Regions from separate parts of the Roseateles aquae genome, predicted to be linked through region 1. Evidence: predicted binding sites of a transcription regulator. Region 1 holds the regulator's gene; the other holds the start of a gene.
The links. Region 1 encodes sigma-54, which starts transcription at its own class of promoters, with help from an activator protein. Its sites were predicted from a motif close to TGGCANGNAANCTGCTTT; they were not measured.

Region 1 (7,448 bases):
CAAACATGCTGAGTCAGCCTCAGCTGGCCATGCACCGCGACTTCATGCCGCGCAATCTGATGGTCTGCGCCGATGGTCCCGGCATCCTCGACTTCCAGGATGCCGTCTGCGGCCCGATCAGCTACGACCTGGTCTCGCTGCTGCGCGATGCCTTCATCTCCTGGGATGAGGAACGCGAGCTGGACTGGGCGATTCGCTACTGGGAGCAGGCGCGCAAGCTGGGCCTGCCGGTGGGCGACGATTTCGGTGAGTTCTGGCGCCAGCTCGAATGGACCGGCCTGCAGCGCCATCTGAAGGTGCTGGGCATCTACTGCCGGCTCAAGCACCGCGATGGCAAGCCCCGCTATGCGGAGGACCTGCCGCGCTTCTTCGCCTACGCAATCAAGGTCAGCACCCGCTATATCGAACTCTCGCCACTGACCCGGCTGCTGGAGAAGCTGCGCGGCTCGCTGGTGCAGACCGGCTTCAATCTGCGCTGAAGCGCGAGCGCGCATTCAGCGCGTCACACAACCAGCCGCCAAGAGCCAGGGGTCGTGGTCTTCGCCGCCAAAGACCTGCAGCAAAAACTCCAGGAAGGCGCGCGTTCGCGCCGGCATGAACTTGCGGGTCGGCATCGTGGCCCAGATCGTGAAGCTGAACAGGCGCCACTCCGGTAGCACGCGCTCCAGCGCCCCTTCCAGCAGCGCGTCGCCGATCACAAAGGTCGGCAGGCCGGCGATGCCCAGGCCATGCAAGGTCGCCGCGTAATTGGTGTCGATCGATGAGGTGCTCAACACCGCCCGATCGGGCACACCGCTGAAGGTCTCGTGAACCGTGCCTTCGCCCAGTCCGCCACGAACAAAGACGATGCCGCGCTGCAACTCGGGGATCGAGGGCCGGATCGAGTCATGCCCCCTGAGGTCTCGTGGGTGCGCCGGGCGCCCGCATCGATCCAGGTAGTCTGGCGAGGCGCACATGATGACCTCGGTACGCGCCAGACGCCGGGCCACGAAGTCGCCTTCGAGCGGGTGGCGAGAACTGAGGATGGTGATGTCGAAGGCCTCGTCCATCGTCGCCACCGGACCCGGCGCATGCAGCTCGAGGGTGATGTGCGGGTACTGCTGGCGAAAGCGCGGCAGGTGCTTGGAGAGCTGATGCACGGCAATGGCGGGTGGCACCAGCACGCGCAGATGGCCGCGCGGGTCATTGGTTGACGCCGACGCCAAGGCCTCGGCCTCCTCGACATCGGCAATGATGCGCCGCGCCCGCTCCAGGTAGGCTTCGCCGACATCGGTCAGGGCCAGCTTGCGTGTCGTGCGATTGAGCAGCCGCGCTCCCAGATGCTCTTCCAGCTCCGCGACCAAACGGGTCACAACCGCTGGCGCCAGATCCAGCGCGCGGGCGGCGCCAGCAAAACTGCCCTCGTCAATCACTCGCGCAAAGGTGCGCATGGCCCGCAGCTGGTCCATCAGAAGGCTCCCTTCAGATCGTCTTGCGCAGATTGGCCGGCGCGATCTTCAGCGCCTCGCGGTACTTGGCCACCGTGCGCCGCGCCACCTGGATGCCCTGCTCTTCCAGCATGCTCGAGAGCTGGCTGTCCGACAGCGGCTTCTTGGCGTCCTCGGCCGCGACGAACTGCTTGATCAAGGCCCGCACCGCCGTGCTGGATGCATTGCCGCCCGACTCGGTATTCAGGCCCGAGCCAAAGAAATACTTCAGCTCGAACGTACCCCAGGGCGTGGCCATGTACTTGGCCGTGGTCACCCGCGAAATCGTCGATTCATGCAAGCCGAGCTCATCGGCAATCTCGCGCAGCACCAGCGGTTTCATCGCCAGCTCGCCATGGGTAAAGAAACCGCGCTGACGATCGACGATGGCCTCGGAGACGCGCAATATGGTGTCAAAGCGCTGCTGGATATTCTTGATGAACCAGCGCGCCTCCTGCAACTGCGTGCCCAGCGGCGAATTGCTGACACCACCGCGGGTGGCGCGCAGCGCCTGGGCATAGAGCTCGTTGATGCGCAGCTTGGGCGCCACATCCGGATTGATCATCACCCGAAAGCCGCGGCCGGCCTTCTGCACGATCACATCGGGCACCACCGCCTGCGCCACATTGCGCGCGAAGCGGCGGCCCGGCTTGGGCTCCAGCCGCCCGATCAGCGCCTGCGCCTCGCGCAGCAGCGCCTCGTCGGCGCCGGTCAGGGCCATCAGCTTGCGGCTGTCACGCTTGGCCAGCAGCTCCAGATGCTGCTTGCAGATCAGGATGGCGACCACCTGGGCCTGGCTGCGCGGCAGCGCCCGCAGCTGCAAGACCAGGCATTCCGAAAGATCGCGGGCGCCCACACCAGCGGGCTCCATGCTCTGCAGCCACTTCAGTGCGCAGCGCAGCAGGCTGAGCAGCTCCTCGGCCTGCTCAGCCTCGGCGCCAGCCGACAGCGCCGCCGCAATCTCTTCCAGGCTGTCTTCGAGATAGCCATCCTCGTTCAACGATTCGATCAGCACATGCAGCGCCGCACGGTCCTCGTCGCTCAAGCCCATGCCGGCCATCTGCGCGTTCAGATGCTCCTGCAGGCTGATCTCGGCCGATTCACGGTCGCTGTAATCGCTGTCGTCATCGGGCGCAGTACCGCCGCTGTTGCTGGGCAGTTCGCGGATGCCGTCGAAGTCGTCGCCCTCGGTGCCGTTTTCCCAGTCTTCGCGCTCGGTCGTGCCGAAGTCATCGGCACGGATCTCGGCCACCGCCTCGCCATCGCCGGCCGCCTCGGCGCTGCTGGCCGCCTCGTCGCGCTGACTGGCCGACAAGCGCTCGGCCGGCTCCAGCTGCGGCGCCTCGGCGAATTCCTCGTCGGTCTCCAGCAGCGGGTTCTGCGCCAGCATCTGCTCGACTTCCTGATGCAGCTCCAGCGTGGAGAGCTGCAGCAGGCGGATCGACTGTTGCAGCTGCGGCGTCAGCGACAGATGCTGGGAAAGGCGTACCTGCAGTGAGGGCTTCATCGTCCGAGCCGCCTACATGCGGAAGTGTTCGCCCAGGTAGACCTTGCGCACATCGGGGTTGTCGACGATCTCGGCCGGCCGGCCTTCGGCCAACACCGTGCCCTCGCTGATGATGTAGGCGCGGTCGCAAATGCCCAGCGTCTCGCGGACGTTGTGATCGGTGATCAGCACGCCGATGCCGCGCGCCTTCAGGAAACCGATGATGCGCTGGATCTCCAGCACCGCGATCGGGTCGACACCGGCAAAGGGCTCGTCCAGCAGGATGAAGCGCGGCTGCGTGGCCAGTGCACGGGCGATCTCGACACGCCGACGTTCACCGCCTGACAAGGCCGGCGCCGGGCTGTCGCGCAGCTTCTCGATGCTGAGGTCCTGCAGCAGCTGTTCCAGCGCCTCATCGACACGGGCATTGGGCCAGGCCCGGCCCTGCTCATCGAGCTGCAGCTCCAGCACGGCGCGGATGTTTTCCTCGACATTGAGCTTGCGAAAGATCGACGCTTCCTGCGGCAGATAGCTCAGGCCGAGCCGCGCACGCTGGTGAATAGGCAGGCGCTGCACCGGCTGACCATCGATGCGGATCTCGCCGGCATCGGCACGCACCAGCCCGACGATCATGTAGAAGCTGGTCGTCTTGCCGGCGCCATTCGGGCCCAAGAGGCCGACCACCTCGCCGCTGTGCACATCCAGGTGCACGTCCTTGACGACGCGGCGCATGCCGTAGTGCTTCTGCAGGCCCTCGGCCTCCAGGCGGCTGCGCGCGCCCGCCTCCAGCGCTGGCACCTGGCTGTTCATGAGGGCTTGCGCGGCTGCAGCACGGTGCTGGGCTGCAGCGTCAGCGGCGGTGCGCTGGCCGCGGCCTCGGGCGCCGAGGCGCCACGCGGCATCAGCACCACGCGCACCCGGCCGTTCGGGTGCGGCGAGGTCTGGCCGCCCTCGACGCTGAACACCTCGGTGCGGTTGTCGTAGAGGATGACGGCGCCGGTGACTTCATCGGCCACCGCTCCGCTGCGCGTGCGGCGCACGACCGCATTGCCAACAAAGCGGATGGTGTCGGAGCGGGTGTCGTACTCGAGCTGTTCGGCATGGCCCTCGATGGCCTCACCTGGAACATCTCGGGCCTGACGGAAGCTGACCGGCTTGCCCGCCTCGCCGCTGGCGTAGGCCTGGAAGAAGCCGTCACTGGCCTCGCGGACATCCAGCCGTTCGGCCTTCAGCAGCATGGTGCCCTTGCTGAGGATGACGTTGCCGTTGAACTCGGTACGCTGCTTGACCACATCGACCCGCCCGCCCTTGTCGGAGCTGATGTTGAGCGGCTTCTGCGCATCAGCGCGCTCGGCATGCGCCGGCATGGCCAGCAACAGGCAGGCCAGCAGCGCTAGCGTGGGGAGAAGGGTCTGGTTGGATTTCATACGGCACAGTTCTTGCAGGCCATTCTGCCATGCCAAAGTGCCGGCGAGACCCGCCGAACAGGGGGCCACGCCACCATCTTCCATTGCCATGTGAAGAAGGGCGCCTTTCCCCGATCCGGCTGGCGCCCTGCCCGGCGATCAGCCGCCCTTGCGAATGCGCTGAATCAGCGTGTCGACCACCTGCAGCGCGCGCTTGCCGGATTCAACTTCGCTGATGCGCAGGCCGGCCGAGGACATCGCCGGCGAGGTCAAGAAACGGCCCGCCACGCCCAGTGCCGGCACACCGTCGATCCGGTAGTCTTCCGACAGCTTCTTGGCCTGCATGCACTTCGTGTTCACAGTAAAGGAGTTGAAGCTTTCTTCGAACTTGGCCGGGTCCACGCCGAGCTTGGCGACAAAGCCGGCCACGGTCTTCACATCGTCCAGGCTCTGGCCGTAGCGATGGATGGCGTCAAAGATGGCGGTGTGAACCTGCGCTTCCTTGCCCATCGCTTCCAGCGCAAAAAACACCTTCTGGTGGAAGGCCACATTGGCGCGGAAGCTGACATGCACCTGGCGGAAGCTGACGTCGGCCGGCAGCTGTTTGGCCCAAGCCGAGATCTCCGGCTCAAAGGCAAAGCAGTGCGGGCAGCCGTACCAGAAGAACTCGACGACCTCGATCTTGCCCGGCGTGCTCGGCAGCGGCTGGCCCAGGCGCTGGTAATGCTGGCCTTCAACAAAGCCTCCTTGCGCCTGCGCGCCACCGGACGCCGCCAGCAGACCCAGGGTGGACAGGCCCAGCTGGGCCGAGAACTCACGACGCTTCATGCTCATTCCTTGACTGACTCGTTTTCCTGGCTGGGCCAACGATGGCCGCCCGGCAGGGATGCTAAGCGATCTTGGCCGGGCGCGCCCGGCGCGGCTCAACGCTTCATGGGCACCAGATTCGCTTCAATGCCAGCGGCTTCCAGCTTGTGCTGCAGCGCCTCGGCCTCGTCGCGGGCATCGATGGGACCCAGCCGCACGCGGTAGACGGTGCGGCCGCTCTGTTCCTTCTCGAACACCTTGGCGGCAAAGCCCTGGATGGCCAGCTTGGCACGCTGCTGCTCGGCGTCTTCCGGCTTGGTGTAGGCACCGGCCTGGATGAAGTAGAGATTGGGATCGGCCGGCGGCGCGCTGGCGGCCTTGGCAGCAGGCTTGGCGTCGGCCTTCACCTCAGCTTTGGCTTCTGGTTTGACCTCGGCCTTGGCCTCGGGCTTGGCTTCCGCCTTGACCTCTGCTTTGACGTCCGCCTTGGTTTCCGGCTTGGCCGGCGCACTCGGCGCAGCCGCCTCGCCGCCCGGCGCCGGGCTGACCACGCCGCTGGCGGCCTTCACCGCGGCCTTGCCGGCCAGCGGGGCATTGGGATCCCAGTTCTTGTTGCGGGCGGCCTCTTCGGCGTCCTGCTCGGCGGTGCGCTGCGGCACCTTGTTGATGAAGGGAATCGGCACCTTGGTGATGTACAGCGCCACGCCCAGCGCAATGGCCAGGCCCAGCAGCAGGCCGACGATCAGCCCCAAGACAAAACCACCACGTTGCTTGTCGCCACCCTGAGCCATGCCATCTCCACAAATGAGGCAAGGTCGGCGCCGACATCGGCACCGCCTTGAATGCGCCGGATTCTAGTGTCGCGAGGCGACGCTCAAGCCGCCTGTTCGCGCGCCATCACATCCGGCGCGCTGACACCCAGCAGCGCCAACGCATTGCGCAGCACCTGGCGGGTCGAGGCCAGCAGCGCCATGCGGGCGCGGGTCAGGGCCGGATCGTCGGTCAGGAAGCGCTCGGCAGCGTAGTAGCTGTGGAAGGCGCCCGACAGATCGCGCAGATAGAAAGCGATATCGTGCGGGGCCAGGTCTTGCGCGGCGCTGCCGAGCATGCGTGGGTAGTCGGCCAGCTTCAGCATCAACGCGGCCTCGGCTGGGGCAGTCAGCAGCGTCAGATCGGCGGCGGCCAGCGTCGCCTCATCGCCGCCATCCTGCGCCCACTGGCGCAGCACCGAGCAGATCCGCGCATGGGCGTACTGGACATAGAACACCGGGTTTTCGTCGTTCTGCTTCAGTGCCAGATCGACATCGAAGGTGAACTCGGTATCGGCCTTGCGGCTGATCAGGAAGAAGCGCACGGCGTCGCGGCTGGTCCAGTCGATCAGGTCGCGCAGCGTCACATAGGAGCCGGCGCGCTTGGAGATCTTGACCTCCTCGCCGTTCTTCATCACCGTGACCATCTTGTGCAGGATGTAGTCCGGGAAGCCCTGCGGGATGCCCAGGCCCTGCGCTTGCAGGCCGCCGCGCACACGGGCGATGGTGCCGTGGTGATCGGTGCCCTGGATGTTGATGCACTGGGTGTAGCCGCGCCCGAACTTGTTGACGTGGTAGGCCACGTCCGGCACGAAATAGGTGAAGCCGCCCTCGCGCTTGCGCATCACGCGGTCCTGGTCGTCGCCGTAGTCGGTCGAGCGGAACCACAACGCGCCGTCCTTCTCGTAGGTCTTGCCGCTGTCGACCATGCGCTGCACCGCGGCCTCGAGCTGGCCGTTGGCATAGACGCTGGACTCGAGGAAGTAGTTGTCGAACTTGAGACCAAAGGCCTGCAGGTCCAGGTCCTGCTCGTGGCGCAGATAGGCGACGGCAAACTGGCGGATGCCGTCGAGGTCGTCAACATCACCCGAGCCGGTGAACTCGCGGTCATCGGCCTTGACAGTCTCCTTGCGCAGGAAGGCGTCGGCGATGTCCTGGATGTAGTCGCCGTTGTAGAACTTTTTGCTCTCGGGATTTTCCGGGTCGGTGGGCCAGCAGGCGTCGCCCGGCTTGAAGCCCTTGAGCCGCAGCTGTGTCGAGTGGGCCAGAGTGGCGATCTGCACGCCGGCGTCGTTGTAATAGAACTCGCGGGTCACATCGTGGCCCTGGGTCTTGAGCAGCGAGCAGATCGCATCGCCCAGCGCGGCCTGGCGGGCATGGCCCACGTGCAGCGGACCGGTCGGATTGGCCGAGACGAACTCGATCATCACGTGCTTGCCGGTGGCCGGCCGATCGCCGAAATGGCTGCCGGCGC
Region 2 (7,448 bases), on a different contig from region 1:
CAGGGCGAGCAGCCTGAGGATCAGTTCAGGCTGAGCGACCCCTACGGACACGACCTCCCCGGGGATGGTTATGTGGAGACGTTCCTGCGCAATAGCTATCACTTTGGCCGCACGACGCCGTGGCCTGCCAACTTCCCGCCATACAAGGGCTACCGATTCGTGGAAGCCTCTGACCCCGAGGACGGCAAGCTCTACCGCTACACCGGCCGTGTAGAGGAACCCTGGCAGACGGACAAGAGCTACCTGAAGGGCTACACCCGCTTTGTGCTGGATAAGACGCCCATCCCACAGCGCACCGCTCGCTACGGCGTGAAGTTTGAAGACATCTCCACGCACGAAGAGCGCGAGCACTGGATCGCCGGCAGTTCGCTCAAAGTCATCGATCTCCAAACCCAAGAGGTCATTGCCGAGCGTATCGGCTACATGGTCGATTGGGCTCAGGGAAGTCGCGCTGGCGGACGCCAACCGTGGACCTTCGCTGCCGACAACGCATGCCCGGCCTTCGACAGCGATTACCCAACTAGACCAGTTAAGAACCAATCAGGTGTGCAGCGTTACCAGACGCTGCGCTTCGTCGAAAAAACCCTCAAACCATTGAACTAAGGGAGCACACAACCATGACCACCCCCCCCAACCACAGCCGAACTCCTCAAATACGCCGATCTGCAAATGGCAGTTTGGTAGGGCGGGTCGTTTGACCCGCGCGACACTTCAAGCGCAGCCATTCCTGGCCTGCGAAGCCGGCGCTTAACGGGGCGAGCCACTGTTGAACGGCGGGCTACGCCGCTGGCGAAACTGGCCCGCGCATCTGGGTGCGTGCCGACTTGACGGCAAAACGCTGTGTGGGCGTTTTGGTGGCCAGCGGCCAAAATCAAGGTCTCATGCAGGACATGCCCATGAATCCAGCCAGCGATGAAATGACGGGAAAGATCTTTCAGACGCTGAAGGACGGCAAACCGATTCTCTGGACCTTGGTGCCGGAACTGCCACCGCAAGCGCAACGTTTGCCGCTTCCCTGGTTGACAGTCATTGCCTGGCGATACGACGGCGCCAGCCGTAACGGGATGCCAGCGCCCGAAGTCAACGCCAGCATGCAGGCGCTGGATCAGGTGCTGTCGGACCTGCAGCGGCCAGGGTTTTGCGCAGAGGCCTACCGCCGCATTGGCAACGATCTTCGCGAGTTCGTCCTGTACATCGCCGATAGGGACGCCTTCATGGCTGAGCTGAACGCGCAACTCGCCGATCACCCCCGCTACCCCATCGACATCAGGTTTTACGAAGATGCTTCGTGGTCAGAGCTTCAAGACCTGATCGCCGATCTATACCCGTCGCCGGGCAACTCGGAGATGCCGGCCTGACGATGGCTTGCTGATCAGCATGGCAACTTGGCTGCGGGGAGCTGTCAGCCGGGTGCATGCCCGCTGATCGAAAAACTGCGTGGCCAGCTGCCTTGTTCCGCCGCTGGCCACCAGTGCCCATCGCCGGGCTGTTGCGCCTCGCTCAGAAGAATCCCAGCTTGTTCGGCGAGTAGCTGACCAGCAGGTTCTTGGTCTGCTGGTAGTGGTCCAGCATCATCTTGTGGGTCTCGCGGCCGATGCCGGATTCCTTGTAGCCGCCGAAGGTGGCATGGGCCGGGTAGGCGTGGTAGCAGTTGGTCCAGACGCGGCCGGCCTTGATCGCGCGACCCATGCGGTAGGCGCGGCTGCCGTCGCGGCTCCAGACGCCGGCGCCCAGGCCGTAGGGCGTGTCGTTGGCGATCTGCAGCGCCTCGGCCTCGGTCTTGAAGGTGGTCACCGCCAGCACCGGGCCGAAGATCTCTTCGCGGAAGATGCGCATCTGGTTGTGGCCCTTGAACAGCGTCGGCTGGATGTAGTAGCCGCCCGCCAGTTCGCCGCCGAGCTCGGCCCGGCCGCCGCCGATCAGGCATTGCGCGCCCTCGGCCTTGCCGAGTTCGAGGTAGGAGAGGATCTTGTCCATCTGCAGGGCCGAGGCCTGGGCGCCCATCATGGTGTCGGTGTCCAGCGGGCTGCCTTGCTTGATGGCCTGGATGCGGCTCAGTGCGCGGGCCATGAAGCGGTCGTAGATCGATTCCTGGATCAGCGCCCGCGAGGGGCAGGTGCAGACCTCGCCCTGGTTGAAGGCGAACAGCACCAGGCCTTCGATGGCCTTGTCGAAGAAGGCGTCGTCGGCGTCGGCAATGTCCTCGAAGAAGATGTTGGGGCTCTTGCCACCCAGCTCCAGCGTGGCCGGGATCAGGTTGCCGGCGGCGGCCTGGGCGATCACGCGGCCGGTGGCGGTGCTGCCGGTGAAGGCGATCTTGGCAATGCGCTTGCTCTCGGCCAAGGGCATGCCGGCCTCGCGGCCGTAGCCGTTGACGATGTTCAGCACGCCGGGCGGCAGCAGGTCGGCAATCAGCTCCACCATCACCATGATGCTGACGGGCGTCGATTCCGCCGGCTTCAGCACCACGCAGTTGCCCGCGCCTATCGCCGGCGCCAGCTTCCAGGCCGCCATCAGGATAGGGAAGTTCCAGGGGATGATCTGGCCGACCACGCCCAGCGGCTCGTGGAAGTGGTAGGCGATGGTCTGCTCATCGATCTGGCTTAAAGCGCCTTCCTGCGCGCGCAGGCAGCCGGCGAAATAACGGAAATGGTCGATGGTCAAGGGGATATCGGCATTCAGCGTCTCGCGCATCGGCTTGCCGTTGTCCACCGTCTCGGCATAGGCCAGCTTTTCCAGGTGTTGCTCAAGCCGGTCGGCAATCTTCAGCAAGAGGTTCGCGCGTTCGGCCGGCGCGGTGCGGCCCCAGGCATCGGCGGCGGCATGGGCGGCGTCCAGGGCCAGCTCGATGTCTTCGGCGCCGGAGCGGGCCGCCTGGGTGTAGGGCTGGCCGGTGATGGGCGTGAGGACGTCAAAGTACTGACCCTTGACCGGCGGCACGAACTTGCCGCCGATGAAGTTGTCGTAACGGCGCTTGAATTCGACCGGTGCGCCGGCGGTGTTCGGGGCTGCGTAAAGCATGGTGTGTCTCCTGTTTGAGTGTTTGGCATCGACTGAACCCTGTAGGCTCATTGCGGCTATTGCATGGCCCGTGCCAGCCTTGGTTTGAGCGCGGCGCTGCGGTTTTGGCGCAAGTCCGCGGTCAGTTCGGCGGCGCAGACTGTGCCGCTGGCGCAGTGTGGTGCTGAACAGCTGTTCCGAAAATGAACAGTGCTGGCGCAGCGGCGGTTGAAGTGCTTGCAGCGTTTGAGTCCATGGCTACGCTGCGCCTCAGAAGACCGATGGAGACACAGTTGATGCAGGCTCTGCCGTCCCGAATCGAGCGCAGTGCGCGGCTGCGCGAGGCCCGGCGCGCGCTGCTGGACGCCGGCCAGGTGGCCGACGGTTTGATTGCGCCCGCCTTGCTGAACAGCTGGCAGCGCAGCCAGGCCTATGGGCTCAGGCCTGAGGGGCGCCCGCCAGGCGCGCCGCATGCGTCGGGCGCGCAGCTGGCGCGAGCGCTAGAGCAGCAGCGCGAGCTGGTCGCCCATGCGCGGCCGGTGATGGAGCACCTGTTCCGCCAGACGGCCGAGACCGACAGCATGGTGATCCTGGCTGATGCCGAGGGCCTGCTGCTGCAGGCGCTGGGTGATGCCAGCTTTCTCGACCGCGCCCAGCGCGTTGCCCTGCGTCCCGGCGCCAGCTGGCATGAGCAGTGGCGGGGCACCAATGCCATCGGTACGGCGCTGGCCGACGCGGCGCCGGTGGTCGTCCACGGCGGCGAGCACTACCTCGAGCGCAACGGCTTTCTGACCTGCACGGCCGCACCCATCCTCGACCCCAGCGGCCGCGTGCTCGGTGCGCTGGACATCTCCGGCGAGCAGCGCAGCTACCACCGCCACACGCTGGCCCTGGTGCGCACCGCCGCCGGCATGATCGAACAGCGCCTGTTCGAGCACCGCCATGGCGCCGGCCTGCGCCTGCATCTGCATGGCCAGGCCGAAGGCATAGGCTCCTGCGCCGAGGGGCTGCTGGCCTTGTCCGACGAGGGCTGGCTGATCGGCGCCAATGCGGCCGCGCTGCAGATGCTGGGCCTGGGCTGGTCGGCCATCGGTGCCTGCCGGATCGAGCAGCTGCTGCCGCTGCAACTCGATCAGCTGGCCGACTGGTGCCGGCGGCCCAGCAGCGCCCCGCGGCTGCTGCGCCGTGCCGACGGCAGCACGCTGTGGCTGCGCGTTGACGCAGGACGCAGCCTGCTGGCGGCGAGCACGGCCGTGCCGGCTCGTTCCGCGGCGGTGCTGGCGCCGCCGGCCGATGCCCTGGCCCGGCTGGACAGTGGTGATCCGGCCCTGCGCCAGGCGCTGGAGCGCGCCCGGCGGGTGATGAACAAGCCGATTGCGCTGCTGCTGCAGGGCGAGTCCGGCGTCGGCAAGGAGCTGTTCGTGCGGGCCCTGCATGCCAGCTCGGCGCGCGCCGGCGGGCCGCTGGTGGCGCTGAACTGCGCGGCGCTGCCCGAGGCGCTGATCGAGGCCGAGCTGTTCGGCTACCGGCCCGGCGCCTTCACCGGCGCGGCCCGGCAGGGCGCACCGGGGCGCATCCGTGAGGCCGAGGGCGGCACGCTTTTCCTCGACGAAATTGGCGACATGCCCTTGGCCCTGCAGGCCCGGCTGCTGCGCGTGTTGCAGGAGCGCCAGGTGCAGGCGCTGGGCGGTGGCGCCGCGGTGGCGGTGGACTTTCGCCTGGTCTGCGCCAGCCACCGCGAGCTGGCCGCCGAGGTCGAGGCCGGCCGCTTCCGCGCCGATCTCTACTACCGCCTGAACGGCCTGACTTTGCGCCTGCCGCCACTGCGCGAGCGCCAGGACCTACCGGCGCTGATCGAGCGCATGCTGGCCGAGCTGCAGCCGGCGCGGCCGCTGCAGCTGGCACCGGAGCTGTTGCAGGCGCTGCAGCGCTACCGCTGGCCGGGCAATCTGCGCCAGCTGCACAACGCGCTGCAGACGGCCTGCGCGCTGCTCGATGACGACGAGCCGCAGATCGACTTCGCCCACCTGCCCGACGATCTGCTGCGCGGGCTGAGGGCGATGGCCGCTGCGGCCGCCCCCGGTGTAGAGGCCGCTGAGCGCGATGGTGCGGGCGAGGAGTCGATCGATGGCACGGGCCAGGCAGCGGGTGGCGAGGCGGGCCCGCTGCGCGCCCAGGCCCGCCACCGCGCCCGCCAAACCGTGCAGGCCTGCGAAGGCAATCTCTCGCTGGCCGCGCGGCGGCTGGGCATCAGCCGCAATACCTTGTACCGGCTGTTGCGCGAAGCAGCTGGTGCGGCCTCAGCGCCGAGCTGAACCTGGCACAGGCCTACTTGGCCATGACACTGAAGTCGCCCAGGCCCTGCAGCTGGCCTTCGATGGCCGTGCGATCACCGACGACCACAATGTGCTGGCCAGCCGGATCGAAATAGCGGCGGCCGATGTCGCGCAACTGCTCGGCATTGATAGGCGCCAGCCTTTGCACATAGCTGGCGAGGAAATCGGCCGGCAGGCCGACCAGCCAGTTTTCGGCCAGGGCCGCGGTCATGCCGGCCTGGCGCTGCATGGTGATCAGGTAGTCGCCGGCCATATAGCGCTTGGTCGTGTCCAGCTCATCGGCGCCAACCGGCTCCTCGCCAAGGCGGCGGTACTCGGCCAGCACGTCTTTCAGCGCGGCGCCGGCGACCTCGTTGCGCACATCGGCGCCGGCCTCGATCGCGCCGCCGCTGCGGTAGGAATGCGGCACCACCCAGGCCCAGTAGGTGTAGCCGCGTTCTTCACGCAGCTTCCAGGTGATGCGGCTGCGGATGCCGCCGCCCAGCAGCGTGCTGGCCAGTCGCAGCGGCAGTTCATCGGCAGCGCTGGCCGCATGGCCCTGCCGGCCGATGCGCAGGCTGGCCTGCACGCTGCCCGGGCGGTCGAGCAGCAGGCGCTGCGCGGTGCCGCCCGGCTGCGCCATGGCGGGCTCAGCGGCCGCCTCGCCCTCGGCCTGCCAGCGCCCCAGCGCGGTCTCGACTTGCTTGAAGACCTGCTCGGGCCGCAGGGGCCCGCTGATGACCAGCAGGCTGCGCTCGGGCCTGAAGCGGCGGGCATGGGCCTGGCGGAGCAACTCGGGGCTCAGGCGCTGCAAAGTCGTTTCGCTGACGGCGGTGTGGCCATAGGGGTGTTCGCCAAAGGTCAACGCGCTCAGGCTGCGTTCAGCGCGCTTGCCGGGGTTGGCGGCGTCGGCATTCAGGCGCTCCAGCCCATGGGTCCGGGCCTGTTCCACCTCGGCCTCCGGATAGGCCGGCTCGCGGATCAGTTCGGCCAGCAGCTGCAGCATCTGCGGCGCCTTGGAGGCCAGCGCATTGGCGCTGACGGTGATGCCGTCACGGCTGGCCGTCGCGCGGAGTTCGCCACCCAGGCGCTGCACCGTCTCCAGCACCGCGCGGGCGTCGCGATGCCGTGTGCCGGCACTGAGCAGCTGCGCGTGCAGCTTCGCCAGCCCGGGCAGCTCGGCGCTGTCGGCACCATGGCCGGCACCACGCAGTGCCAGGGCATAGTCGACGCGGGGGAGCCCCTGGCGCGGCAGCACCCAGACCTCCATGCCATTGCTCAGGCGGCGGACGCTGATCTGCGGCGCGATGCCGGGTTTGGCCGGAGCGAAGGCGGGCAGCTCGGCAGGCAGCTGGATCGATGCCGCTGTGGCGCTGCTCAGCCCGGCGGCCAGCAGACAGGCCGTCAGCAGACGGGGTGCGAACAAGGTGTGCAGCATCAGTGTTCCTTGGCGGTCTCGCCGCTGGGCGTGGCGGCGGGGGCGGCGCTTGCGGCGGCACTGGCAGGCTGGCGGTCGATCAGCACCCGATTGGCGCTGCCCAGATAGCGTGCGGCGACGCGCTGCAGATCGGCCGAGCTGACCGCTGCGATCCAGCCCGGGATCTGGTTGACGACACGGGCGTCGCCCCACAGCGTCTGCAGCTTGGCCAGCATGTCGGCCCGGTTCATGAAGCCGTCCAGACCGTCATACCAGCTGGCCAGCAGGCTGGTCTTGAGGCGCGCCAGCGTCGCCGGGTCGGCCCCGGACTTGACGATGGTGGCGATCTCCTCGTCAACGACGGCCAGCAGCGCATCGGCATTGCTGCTTGGCTTGTACAGCGCGAAGACGGTCAGCAGGGTCGGCCCGTCGTACTCCCAGGGGCCGGTGATGCCGATGCCTGAGTCCAGCTTCAGCGCCAACCCATGCCGCTTGACGAGGGCCTGGTGCAGGCGCGAGGCCTCGCCGCCGGCCAGCAGTTCGGCCAGCACGGTCATTGCCGCCTGGTCCTTGCTGCCGCGAGCCGGCATCTTCCAGCCCAGCGTCAGCGCCGGCACCTGGGCCAGCGCGTCAGTCTGCGTCAGGCGGCGCTCGCCGCTGTTGAGCGGCTCATCGAAGCGGCTGGCGGCGGGCCGGGGCCGGCGCGGCACGCTACC

Region 2: the regulator sigma-54 is predicted to act here: its motif matches at 3,080-3,097, upstream of adh (aldehyde dehydrogenase).

The regions. Positions count from the first base shown of each region.
Region 1 is NZ_JAVXZY010000003.1:64,481-71,928, reverse strand. Features, by position in the region: gene RQP53_RS09150 (aminoglycoside phosphotransferase family protein) at 1-479, shown strand, start outside; gene RQP53_RS09145 (LysR family transcriptional regulator) at 495-1,448, opposite strand; gene RQP53_RS09140 (RNA polymerase factor sigma-54) at 1,462-2,973, opposite strand; gene lptB (LPS export ABC transporter ATP-binding protein) at 2,986-3,762, opposite strand; gene lptA (lipopolysaccharide transport periplasmic protein LptA) at 3,759-4,379, opposite strand; gene RQP53_RS09125 (thiol:disulfide interchange protein DsbA/DsbL) at 4,518-5,186, opposite strand; gene RQP53_RS09120 (SPOR domain-containing protein) at 5,282-5,956, opposite strand; gene argS (arginine--tRNA ligase) at 6,040-7,448, opposite strand, start outside.
Region 2 is NZ_JAVXZY010000005.1:151,889-159,336, forward strand. Features, by position in the region: gene RQP53_RS13630 (hypothetical protein) at 1-603, shown strand, start outside; gene RQP53_RS13635 (DUF695 domain-containing protein) at 897-1,358, shown strand; gene adh (aldehyde dehydrogenase) at 1,501-3,021, opposite strand; gene RQP53_RS13645 (sigma-54-dependent Fis family transcriptional regulator) at 3,297-5,315, shown strand; gene RQP53_RS13650 (M16 family metallopeptidase) at 5,329-6,753, opposite strand; gene RQP53_RS13655 (M16 family metallopeptidase) at 6,753-7,448, opposite strand, start outside.